Flammeovirga yaeyamensis: one gene and its partners. The protein of the gene in region 2 binds, or shares a complex with, the protein of the main gene of each other region. Links are inferred from orthologs where the notes say so. Each region holds a gene or a part of one and is shown on either strand. Other genes may lie near its edges. The genes, in order: KMW28_RS13510, KMW28_RS18390 and KMW28_RS11935.

What was found.
Region 1: the proteins of KMW28_RS18390 (region 2) and KMW28_RS13510 are in contact, whole or in part, in a cryo-EM structure (PDB 6KHJ), measured with the Thermosynechococcus vestitus proteins. The link is inferred for Flammeovirga yaeyamensis from one-to-one orthologs. Residues at the interface, in WP_126986108.1 of Thermosynechococcus vestitus: Gly6, Tyr7, Glu8, Tyr9, Phe10, Gly12, Phe13, Leu14, Ile16, Cys17, Ser18, Pro21, Ala24, Leu25, Ala27, Ser28, Leu31, Arg32, Pro33, Ser35, Arg40, Leu41, Thr42, Thr43, Tyr44, Glu45, Ile51, Gly53, Ala54, Trp55; in WP_126985484.1 of Thermosynechococcus vestitus: Gln8, Lys26, Trp29, Leu30, Pro33, Met34, Met37, Leu38, Leu83, Ile84, Phe85, Lys86, Glu87, Asp88, Val89, Leu90, Pro91, Ala92, Thr100, Ala104, Val107, Ile108, Phe111, Leu112, Tyr114, Ile115, Ile125, Ser126, Leu128, Phe133.
Region 3: the proteins of KMW28_RS18390 (region 2) and KMW28_RS11935 are in contact, whole or in part, in a cryo-EM structure (PDB 6ZJN), measured with the Thermus thermophilus proteins. The link is inferred for Flammeovirga yaeyamensis from one-to-one orthologs. Residues at the interface, in WP_096411116.1 of Thermus thermophilus: Glu45, Ser46, Asn48, Pro50, Ala51, Gly52, Glu53; in WP_223903221.1 of Thermus thermophilus: Met26, Thr27, Asn29, Gly31, Pro32, His34.

Annotation. Positions count from the first base shown.
Region 1 is NZ_CP076132.1:3,457,464-3,460,449, forward strand. The notes cover bases 25-2,847. They hold KMW28_RS13510 (complex I subunit 1/NuoH family protein), read right to left. Parts: upstream 2,066-2,847; coding sequence 983-2,065; downstream 25-982. Other genes in these bases: KMW28_RS13500 (hypothetical protein), read right to left, coding at 25-200; KMW28_RS13505 (hypothetical protein), read left to right, coding at 397-981; KMW28_RS13515 (DUF5686 and carboxypeptidase-like regulatory domain-containing protein), read left to right, coding at 2,432-2,847. Also shown: more of KMW28_RS13500, read right to left, coding at 1-24; more of KMW28_RS13515, read left to right, coding at 2,848-2,986. UniProt on the Escherichia coli protein: NDH-1 shuttles electrons from NADH, via FMN and iron-sulfur (Fe-S) centers, to quinones in the respiratory chain. The immediate electron acceptor for the enzyme in this species is believed to be ubiquinone.
Region 2 is NZ_CP076132.1:4,617,859-4,620,931, reverse strand. What follows is about bases 54-2,963. They hold KMW28_RS18390 (NADH-quinone oxidoreductase subunit A), read left to right. Parts: upstream 54-1,222; coding sequence 1,223-1,705; downstream 1,706-2,963. Other genes in these bases: KMW28_RS18385 (choice-of-anchor Q domain-containing protein), read left to right, coding at 1,710-2,963; sdaAA (L-serine ammonia-lyase, iron-sulfur-dependent, subunit alpha), read right to left, coding at 238-1,140; KMW28_RS18400 (hypothetical protein), read left to right, coding at 54-200. Outside these bases: more of KMW28_RS18400, read left to right, coding at 33-53; more of KMW28_RS18385, read left to right, coding at 2,964-3,073. UniProt on the Escherichia coli protein: NDH-1 shuttles electrons from NADH, via FMN and iron-sulfur (Fe-S) centers, to quinones in the respiratory chain. The immediate electron acceptor for the enzyme in this species is believed to be ubiquinone.
Region 3 is NZ_CP076132.1:3,032,190-3,035,320, reverse strand. The notes cover bases 18-2,985. They hold KMW28_RS11935 (NADH-quinone oxidoreductase subunit D), read right to left. Parts: upstream 2,128-2,985; coding sequence 907-2,127; downstream 18-906. Other genes in these bases: KMW28_RS11930 (DUF349 domain-containing protein), read left to right, coding at 2,387-2,985; KMW28_RS11940 (glycosyltransferase family 4 protein), read right to left, coding at 18-897. Outside these bases: more of KMW28_RS11940, read right to left, coding at 1-17; more of KMW28_RS11930, read left to right, coding at 2,986-3,131.

The DNA of each region.
Region 1 (2,986 bases), 1.2 Mb from region 2 along the record:
ACAGGGATTGAAGTTGGGTCAGGAGCATTATTTAAGATTATATTAAAATCTACTGATGCTTCTTTCACTGCTGCGATTTCCTTCTTTGTCTCATCGTTGTTTGAAGAATCAGCCGATCCACCACAAGCGATCATAGTTGTAGCTAAACCACAAGCGATAGCAATTTTACCTAAATTTTTATATTTAGCACTAAAAGTCATAATCTTATTTCGATTAGGTTCTTTAAAAAAAATTCAGACCAAAAATAATTGTAAATATTATATATCAAAAAAAAATACCGCTAAATCTTTAAATTCTATTGTATTAAACCTAGGTGAAAGATATTATTAGCATTTCAATACTGTTTTCGATCAATTTTCTTATCAGGTTATCTAAAATGATTTTATCTTTGCATCTATGGAAAACGAATTAGGCTTTTTATCTCAAATGTTTGATACTTTATACCTCTTTCCTGAAGAGCTAGAAGACATTGAGATTCCAGAGGAAGAATTGGCAAAAATCAACGGAGATCAGGTTGAGAAGAAAGAGGAATCACCTAAAAATGAGGTGAAAGAACAAAAAGCTGTTCCTAAAAAATCTATCAATAAAACTTTACCTACTGATTATTATGGTGAGAATAAACGTCATATCGTTATCCTTATCGAACACAGTGGTGTGGATATCTATAGAAGTAAAGAATTCCAGTTATTGCTAAAAATTATTGGAGCCCTACAATTATCATTACAAGAAGTAGCTGTGGTGAATGTTTTGGAGCAAAAAGATCAATTAGATCAACTGATGAAAAAACTTGAGCCAAAACACATACTATATTTTATTAATGGGGATGAAAGCCCAATTTCAAGTCAGAAAGTACCTAAATACGTTCCTACTGAAATTGATGATTGCCCGGCAGTAGCTGCGGACAGTCTTTCAAAACTATTATTTGATACCGAAAAGAAAAAAGATCTTTGGTTATCGCTTAAAACACTATTTGATTTATAATTTAGATCATCATCAACCTCCATACACCTGTAATAAATACAAGCAATAAACCAGCAGGTGTAAGGTATTTCCAACACAAAGTCATTAACTGATCCACCCTTAACCTTGGGTAAGACCAACGTATCCACATTTGTACAAATACAAGGAATAATGTCTTACTCATTAACCAAACAAATCCCCATACATAACCCGATAATTCTCCAGTTGTACCTGTAGTCCAATCGGCCAATCGTAGCGATCCAATATTAATGAATGGTGTGTTCCAAGAGCCTAAAAATAATACAGAGGCAAATACACAACCTAATAACATTACACCATATTCAGCAAGCATCATAAAGGCAAACCTCATTCCTGAATATTCAATATGATATCCAGCAATCAGTTCTGTCTCTGCTTCAGGTAAATCGAAAGGTGCTCTATTTGCTTCAGCTAAAGATGAGATATAAAATATGATGAATGCTAGGATTAAAAACGGATTTCTAAGAATATTCCAAGTTAGAATTCCGCCCATATCAGTTACATCTATTCCTAAAGATTTTAAGCCAAATAAATAATTCACATCTGCTGATAAAAGCCCTTGTTGAGTAGAAATAATCTCTGTATTCAAGGTTTGAGCAGTCATCACAACACACAGCACTGCCAGGCCCATTGGCACTTCATATGAAACCATTTGAGAAGCTGATCTCATGGCTCCATATAGAGCGTATTTATTGTTCGAACTCCATCCTGCTGCTATAATTCCTAAAACTTCTAACGATAAAATCGCTAAAATATAAAAAACACCAATCATCGACTGAGAACCGTAAATACCATTGGTAAATGGCAGTACAGCAAAGCCTGCAAATACAGGCATAAAAATGACTATTGGTGCGTATTTAAAAATGGTTCTGTCTACCGCTTTTGGAATAATATCTTCCTTTGTTAATAGCTTTAGTATATCTGCAAATGTTTGCAATAAACCTCTTGGACCCACATTTACAGGTCCCATTCGGTCTTGCATCCAAGCAGAAACTTTACGCTCTACGTAGATTCCCAAAATGGCAAATACTAAAAGAAATGGAAGATATAAAACAAGTGCTAGCATAGTTTGTATCTGACTAAAAAATTATTCTGATTATAAAGAACAACTCGGGTGTACGCTTACAGTTTGTTCGATTGCTCAGATTTTCAAGTTGCAATTTAATTAATTGATCAAGATAATATTCATCAAACAGTAGTTTATTCGCAATTTTATTAACGTTCGTATTATTTTTTTGCATAATTATTAATATTTCAAGGTTTACCTTTCATATTAATTAGCAGAAACCATTTCAAACAAATGATTTTTAGTTAATCCATCTTTTTTTTTCTAATTTGAAGTATTATCAGTAAACTTGTTGATTACATTTTTTAAAATCGACTACAGAATATGTTTTTGATAATCTTATAATTAATTCATCATATACTTTTAATGAGTAAAACAATTAAGAAGCTACTCATCTTACTTTTTTCAACTTGCCTAACACTACTATCTGCTTCTGTACATGCACAATTTACTATAAAAGGCCAAGTCGTTGAACAAGGAAGTAATCTCCCTGTTCCTTTTGCTAGCGTCTATTTTGAGGGAACAACCATTGGTACCTTAACCAATAATAATGGTCTTTTTTCCATCACAATAGATGATTACAAAGGAAAGACATTGGTGGCTAAATTTACTGGATATGAGCATTGTACAAAGAAACTAAACAATTCGAATTACAATAAAAAGATTATCCTCAAACTGAAGGAAAGCTCTACGGAATTAGAGGAGGTTGTCATTAAGTCGAAGAAATGGGAAAACCCTGCTTGGGAAATCCTCAGAAACGTTCAAAAGCATAAAGATGATAACGATACAAGAGATTTAAAATCCTACGAATATAAAAGCTACACGAAATCGGATATTTGGGTAGGTAATGTGAACGAAAACTTCAAAAAGAAAAAAGTAGTTTCTGATATTCTTGATTCCTTTGAAGATTTTGAGCCTATA
Region 2 (3,073 bases):
CAATCAATTGTTCGTAAATTATTTAGAATATTATGGTTACTTTCAGTTTTAAGAAAAAAAATACAGCCGCATTAGCTGCAAAATATAAGAATTATGCAGACCAATTCGAGACAGCTTTAAAAAACTTAGAGTTGTTTACTGAAGAGGAAAAGGAAAGAAATAGAGTAGAATTGGCAAAAAAATTCCAAGGCTACGTATAAACAGAGAGTATCTAAATGATACTCCCTGTTTTTTATTTTATTCTTCCGAAGAATCGATAATATCGATATCGGAGATCAATACTTTTTTAGATATCATCTTAGCAGTTGGTGTAGCTGCTATACCTCCTAAGGCCGTTTCTTTGTAACGGTCCTCCATGCTTTGCCCTACTTCTCCCATTGCGTCTACACATTCATCCACAGGGATTACACCACTTACATTGGCTAATGCAATTTGAGCTGAAGAATTAGCAATAGCAGCAGCACTTGCATTTCTAACCACACAAGGTACCTCAACCAATCCAGCGACAGGATCACAAACCAATCCGAGCATACACTGTGCAGTAATCGCTACAGCATTGAATACCATATCAATGTTTCCTCCTAAACAATAAGTAATTGCCCCAGCAGCCATTGCAGCAGCTGTTCCTGTTTCAGCTTGACAACCGCCTACAGCTCCAGCGATACCCGATTTTTTTTCCATTATCAAAGCAATTCCTGCTGAGACCAATAGAGCGTTATGCAATGTGTCATCATCCAATTGATGAAGATCTTGAAGCGTAACCAATACTCCAGGTAGAATACCAGATGCTCCTGCAGTAGGTGCGGCAACTACTCTTCCCATACAAGAATTTACTTCTTTTGCAGCAAGTGCCCTTGAGATGAGAACTTTAAATTCTTCTGACAAAACATTGATTGGAGAATTGAAAACTTTTTTTCCACCGTTTTCAATCATGCCTGATCTAGAGGTCATATCCTCGTTTAAACCTGTCTTGACAGCATCCTTCATGACATCGAAGGCTTGCTTTAAGGCTAATTTAATTTCTTCCTTAGTGCGTTCTTTTTCTCTCACTTCATAATCCAAAACAGGTTGATGAAGGGATACTTTTTTCTTTTCACAGAACTCTTTCCATTCAGAAAATGATTCAAAAAGTACGGCCATGTTATGATAGTGTTTATATGGTTAGTATTTTTATCGAAATTTTTACAAAAGAAACAATTACAGTTCATATTTCATAGATAGTATGGGTAATCAAATGCTAACAGACTTCGGTAACATTACATTATTTATAATTGTTGCTATTATTTTCGCTTTAGGAGGGTTGTTTACTGCATTTCTAGTTAGACCAAGAAGACCAAACGAAGAAAAATTAACTACCTACGAAAGTGGGGAGGATCCATTAGGTACTGCTTGGGGTAATTTTAATATACGATTTTACGTTGTGGCATTAATATTTCTATTATTCGAAGTAGAGATATTATTTTTATTTCCTTGGGCAACAGTTTTTGGAGATGCAGAAAAAATCAAACAAACTGATGGTATGTGGGGTTGGTTTGCATTATTCGAAATTGTCGTTTTTGTTGGAATATTGATTTTAGGTTTAGCATATGTGTGGAAAAAAGGTTTCTTAGATTGGATAAAACCTTCAAAAGTACAGCCTATTGAAGAGAATAATAATTTCGATTCTTCACCATACAAGGATTTCAATAAGAAATATATAAATTAGTAACTTGAAAACACTTAGCTTTTATACAGGAATCATTCTATCACTCCTCATAAGTTGTACTCCAGATGATGAGGTCATCAGTTCAGATCCTTCTTTTCAACTTCAATTTTCTGTAGATACAGTATTTTTTGATACTCTATTTACATCAAAAGAAGATGAGGGGATTGATATGCGAAGTGTTACCCAGCGTTTTATGGTGTACAATAACTCAGAAAATGCAGTCAATATTTCAGAAATCTCATTAAATGATCCTAATTCTGTTTATTCTATGTTGATAAACGGGCAAAATGAAGATATTATCAATAATACTTTACTGAGAGGTGGAGATAGTATGTTAGTCTTGACTGAAGCTAATGTACCTTATCAAAATGCGGATGATATACGAGAATTGAATGGCCAAATTTCTTTTTTCACCAATGGAAACAGACAAGCTATACAATTAAATGCTTATGCAGAGGATCCGTTTTATGTTTCAGGGGGGGCAATTTTAGTAGGTGATGTAGTATGGGAAAAAGGAAGACCATATGTTATCACTGATTCCTTATATATATCACAAAATGCGAGTTTAACGGCCAATGCCGGAACAAGAATAGTTTTTGATAATGGAGCAAAGCTTTTGATTAGTGGCTCATTACAGTTAATGGGGACACCTCAAGATACGATAAGGTTAGAAAGTATTCGATTGGATGGGCAATATGAAAATGCTCCCGGTCAATGGGATGGACTCTTCTTTGATTCCTTAAGTCATGATAATAAAATCCATGGTACTTTAATTAAAAATGCTAGAGTTGGTGTTTTGATGTATCATAATGATAACGATGATATTATCGACTTGGATATAGAAGGTTCAACAATTCAAAATATGTCTCAAGTAGGAGTAGCAATAACTAATTCTGATGTAAGAATAGTTAATACTATCATTAGTCATACGATCTCTTATGCCTATGCCCATGCAGGAGGAGGCAAATGTGATTTTTACTATAATACAATTGTAAATTCAAATACGGGCTTCTTTAGGGAAGACCCATCTGTAGCATTCGAAAGTACAAATGAAGTTATACAGTTAAACTTAGTAAATAATATAATTTGGGGTAATTTATCAAATGAATTAGTAGTTACAGAAGGTGTTGATTTTAATAGTATTACAAATAATATATTGAAAGCATCAAGTGATCAGTTTGACCCTGAAACCAATTTAATAAATATAGATCCATATTTCAGATATCCTTTTACTTATAATTTTGACTTAGCAGATGATAGTCCGGCTCGAGGAGCAGGAATTGATGTAAACGGTATAACTGTTGATCAAAGAGGAGAGAATAGAACATCACCACCAGATATAGGTGCTTTGCAATGGATTCCAGAGGA
Region 3 (3,131 bases), 1.6 Mb from region 2 along the record:
GATGGCTCTGTTTAGAAACACATTATTTAATTGCTTCTTCTTGATGATAGATTGGATATTTTTATAATCCACACCATCTCCAAAAATATGTAATTCAATATTTAAATCATCAAACGCTATTTCCTTAATTAATTTTGAGATACCATGTGCTACCCCTAAAACACCCATATAGACTACTTTGATTTTTTCGGATGAATTAAAATCAGTTTTCTGACGGAATTGTTTAGTATTTGTGCCAATTCGGTAGATATGAGGTAAATCAAACCCTAAATCTTTGATGTATTCTTGTGATTCTTTCGATTGTGTTACTAAAGCATCTGCTTTTTTGTAATAGAATTTTTCTAACCAATGCAATACTTTATAAGCAACTGATGATTTCGATAAACCATTAATGTCAACCATCGCTTGGGGCCATAAATCACTTACATTTAGCACTACATTTACACCGTAAAGTTTTTTGGCAAGGATACCAAAAATAGGCAATGTAATTGGGGGGGTTTGTATGAGTAAAATATCTAATTTTTGCTTTTTCACCTCTCTTAATGAAGTGAGCATACTAAATAGCATACTAAACATACTGATAAGACGAAGGAACATATTGTTCTTCTGAGAAGGCAATAACCAATGCCTAATTACTGTAATGTTCTTCTTTTTAGAAGTTCTTTTCCAAGTAAAAAAGTCTTTGAGGGTAATTTTTCCAGTAGGGTAATAAGGGTGAGAGGTAAATACAGTCACTTTATTTCCTTTTTTGGAAAAACTTTGAGCTAAGAATTCAAATTGATGAGGGGCAGCACCAAAATCCGGCGGAAAGCAATGTGTTACTATTCCGATGTTTTTTGATGTTTTCCCTAAGGTATTCTGTAATGTTTCTTGTATGTTCTCTGTATAATACGTCATTAAATCTTCCTAGCGATCTACTTCCCCCATAATAATATCAATCGACCCCATGATCACAATAAGATCAGATAATAGGTTGCCTTTACCTAACTCTGGTAAAACACTTAAGTTACAAAAACAACATGATCTTGCTTTAAGTCGTTCAGGGATATCAGATTTTCCGTTGGTACGCATAAAAAATCCAAGTTCCCCTTTAGGGCCTTCAGCTCTTGCATAATAATCCATTGCTTTTGGTCTAATTTTCTTAGGTACAAAAGCTTGAGGATCAAAATTTCTATCTCTTTTATGTTCTTTTTGAAGCTTACCAATACATTGTTCAATGATTTTGATAGACTCAAAACACTCTTCAACACGAACATATGTTCTGTCCCAACAATCACCTACGGAGCCCATAATTCCTTTGCCTACAGGAATATCAAAGTCTAATTCAGGGTATGCTGAATAAGCATCTACTCTTCTTAAATCATGTGCTAATCCAGATCCTCTAAGAACCGGTCCTGAAGTGGCATAATCAAGTGCTGTGCTTAAAGGTAAAACCCCAACATTTGCCGTTCTTTCTACAAAGATTTTATTGTTGATCACCATTTCTCTAAACTCAACGAGTTTAGGTTTGAGGTAGGTGATGAATTCTAAACATTTCTCTTCAAAACCAACAGGTAAATCATAATATAAACCTCCAATCCAGATATAATTATAAAGCATTCGAGCACCAGAAACCCATTCTAGAAGTCTTAGAATGTGTTCTCTATCACGCATCATCCACAAGAAAGGAGTAGTGGCACCGGTGTCCAAAACATAAGTACTTACCGCAATAAAGTGAGAAGCTATTCTGTTCAATTCGGCCACCAAAACTCTGATATATTCCACTCTTTTTGGAATTTTATCAGTAATACCCAGCATATGTTCTACACCCATTGCATAAATATGCTCAGAGTTCATAGAAGCTACATAATCCATTCTATCGATGTAAGGAATGATTTGCTGAAAACTTAAATTCTCAGCATGTTTTTCGAAACATCTGTGCAAATAGCCTAAATGAGGAGTAAGATCTACTACATATTCACCATCGGTTAATACTTCTACTCTTAATACACCATGCGTAGCAGGGTGATGCGGGCCTATATTAAGGACCATCTCCTCTGTACGAAGGTTATCTATATTGTAAAAGTTACGAGATGAATTTACTAAATGGTTTTCATCATATTGATATTGAACTTGTCTTTTCTCCATCAAAAAATAGCTGTTTGTCAAAAAGAATTATTAACAAAAGTCGTTAATAATCATTGAAAAATAAAAACTGATTACAAAGATGAAAAAAAAAGAACTAAAAATAGCCCAAAACCTTAGTTTAGTTATTAATGATAAGAAAATAAGACTATTTTTGCTCATGACTTAAATGACTTTGTGAAAAGTCATGCCTAGGGCCATTTCATTTTTTTCGAAATGGGTAGTAGTAACATTTTTGACGCACTTTAAATCGTTTTTTAAGATGGGAACACCACAAGACGAAACTCAATCAAATGAGTTAAACGAGCAAAATTTGACAGAGGAAACAACTTCACAGATCGAGGATGTAGCAGACATGGAGGATGTAGCAGACTTCGGTGATGATGAAGCCACTTCAGTGGAAGAAGAATTACAGGAAGACAAAGACTTTACTGGATTCGGAAAACAAGAATTATTAGACGAGATCAAGAAGATTGTGAACTCTTCTGATGTCGTAAAAGCAGAAAAGATTTCTAAGAAAATCAAAGAAGCTTTTGATCCAATCGTAAAAGAGGAGGAAGCAGCTGCAAAGGCAGAGTATTTAGAAGCGAATGGTAACACAGACGGTTTCGAATACCATAATGCAGATATCAAATCATTCAACGATGCTTTTTATGCTATCAAGAATGCAAGACGTCAGCATTTCGAGCAAATGCAGAAAATGAGAGAAGATAACCTGAAGAAGAAAAGAGCCATCATCAATCAGGTAAAAGAACTTATTGAAAGCACTGACGATAAAGGTGTGATGTCAAAAGTGAAAGATCTTCAGAAAGATTGGAAAGCAACTGGCGCAGTTCCACAGCAATATGCTGATGAAATATACAAAACTTATGGTGCATTATTGGATCGTTTCTACGACCAAATGTCTATTGAGTTTGAATTAAAAGAATTGGACAGACAACACAATCTAAAAGCGAAAAAAGCACTTATCGAAAGAGCTGAGAAACTTTTAGAAGTGGAGAACATTT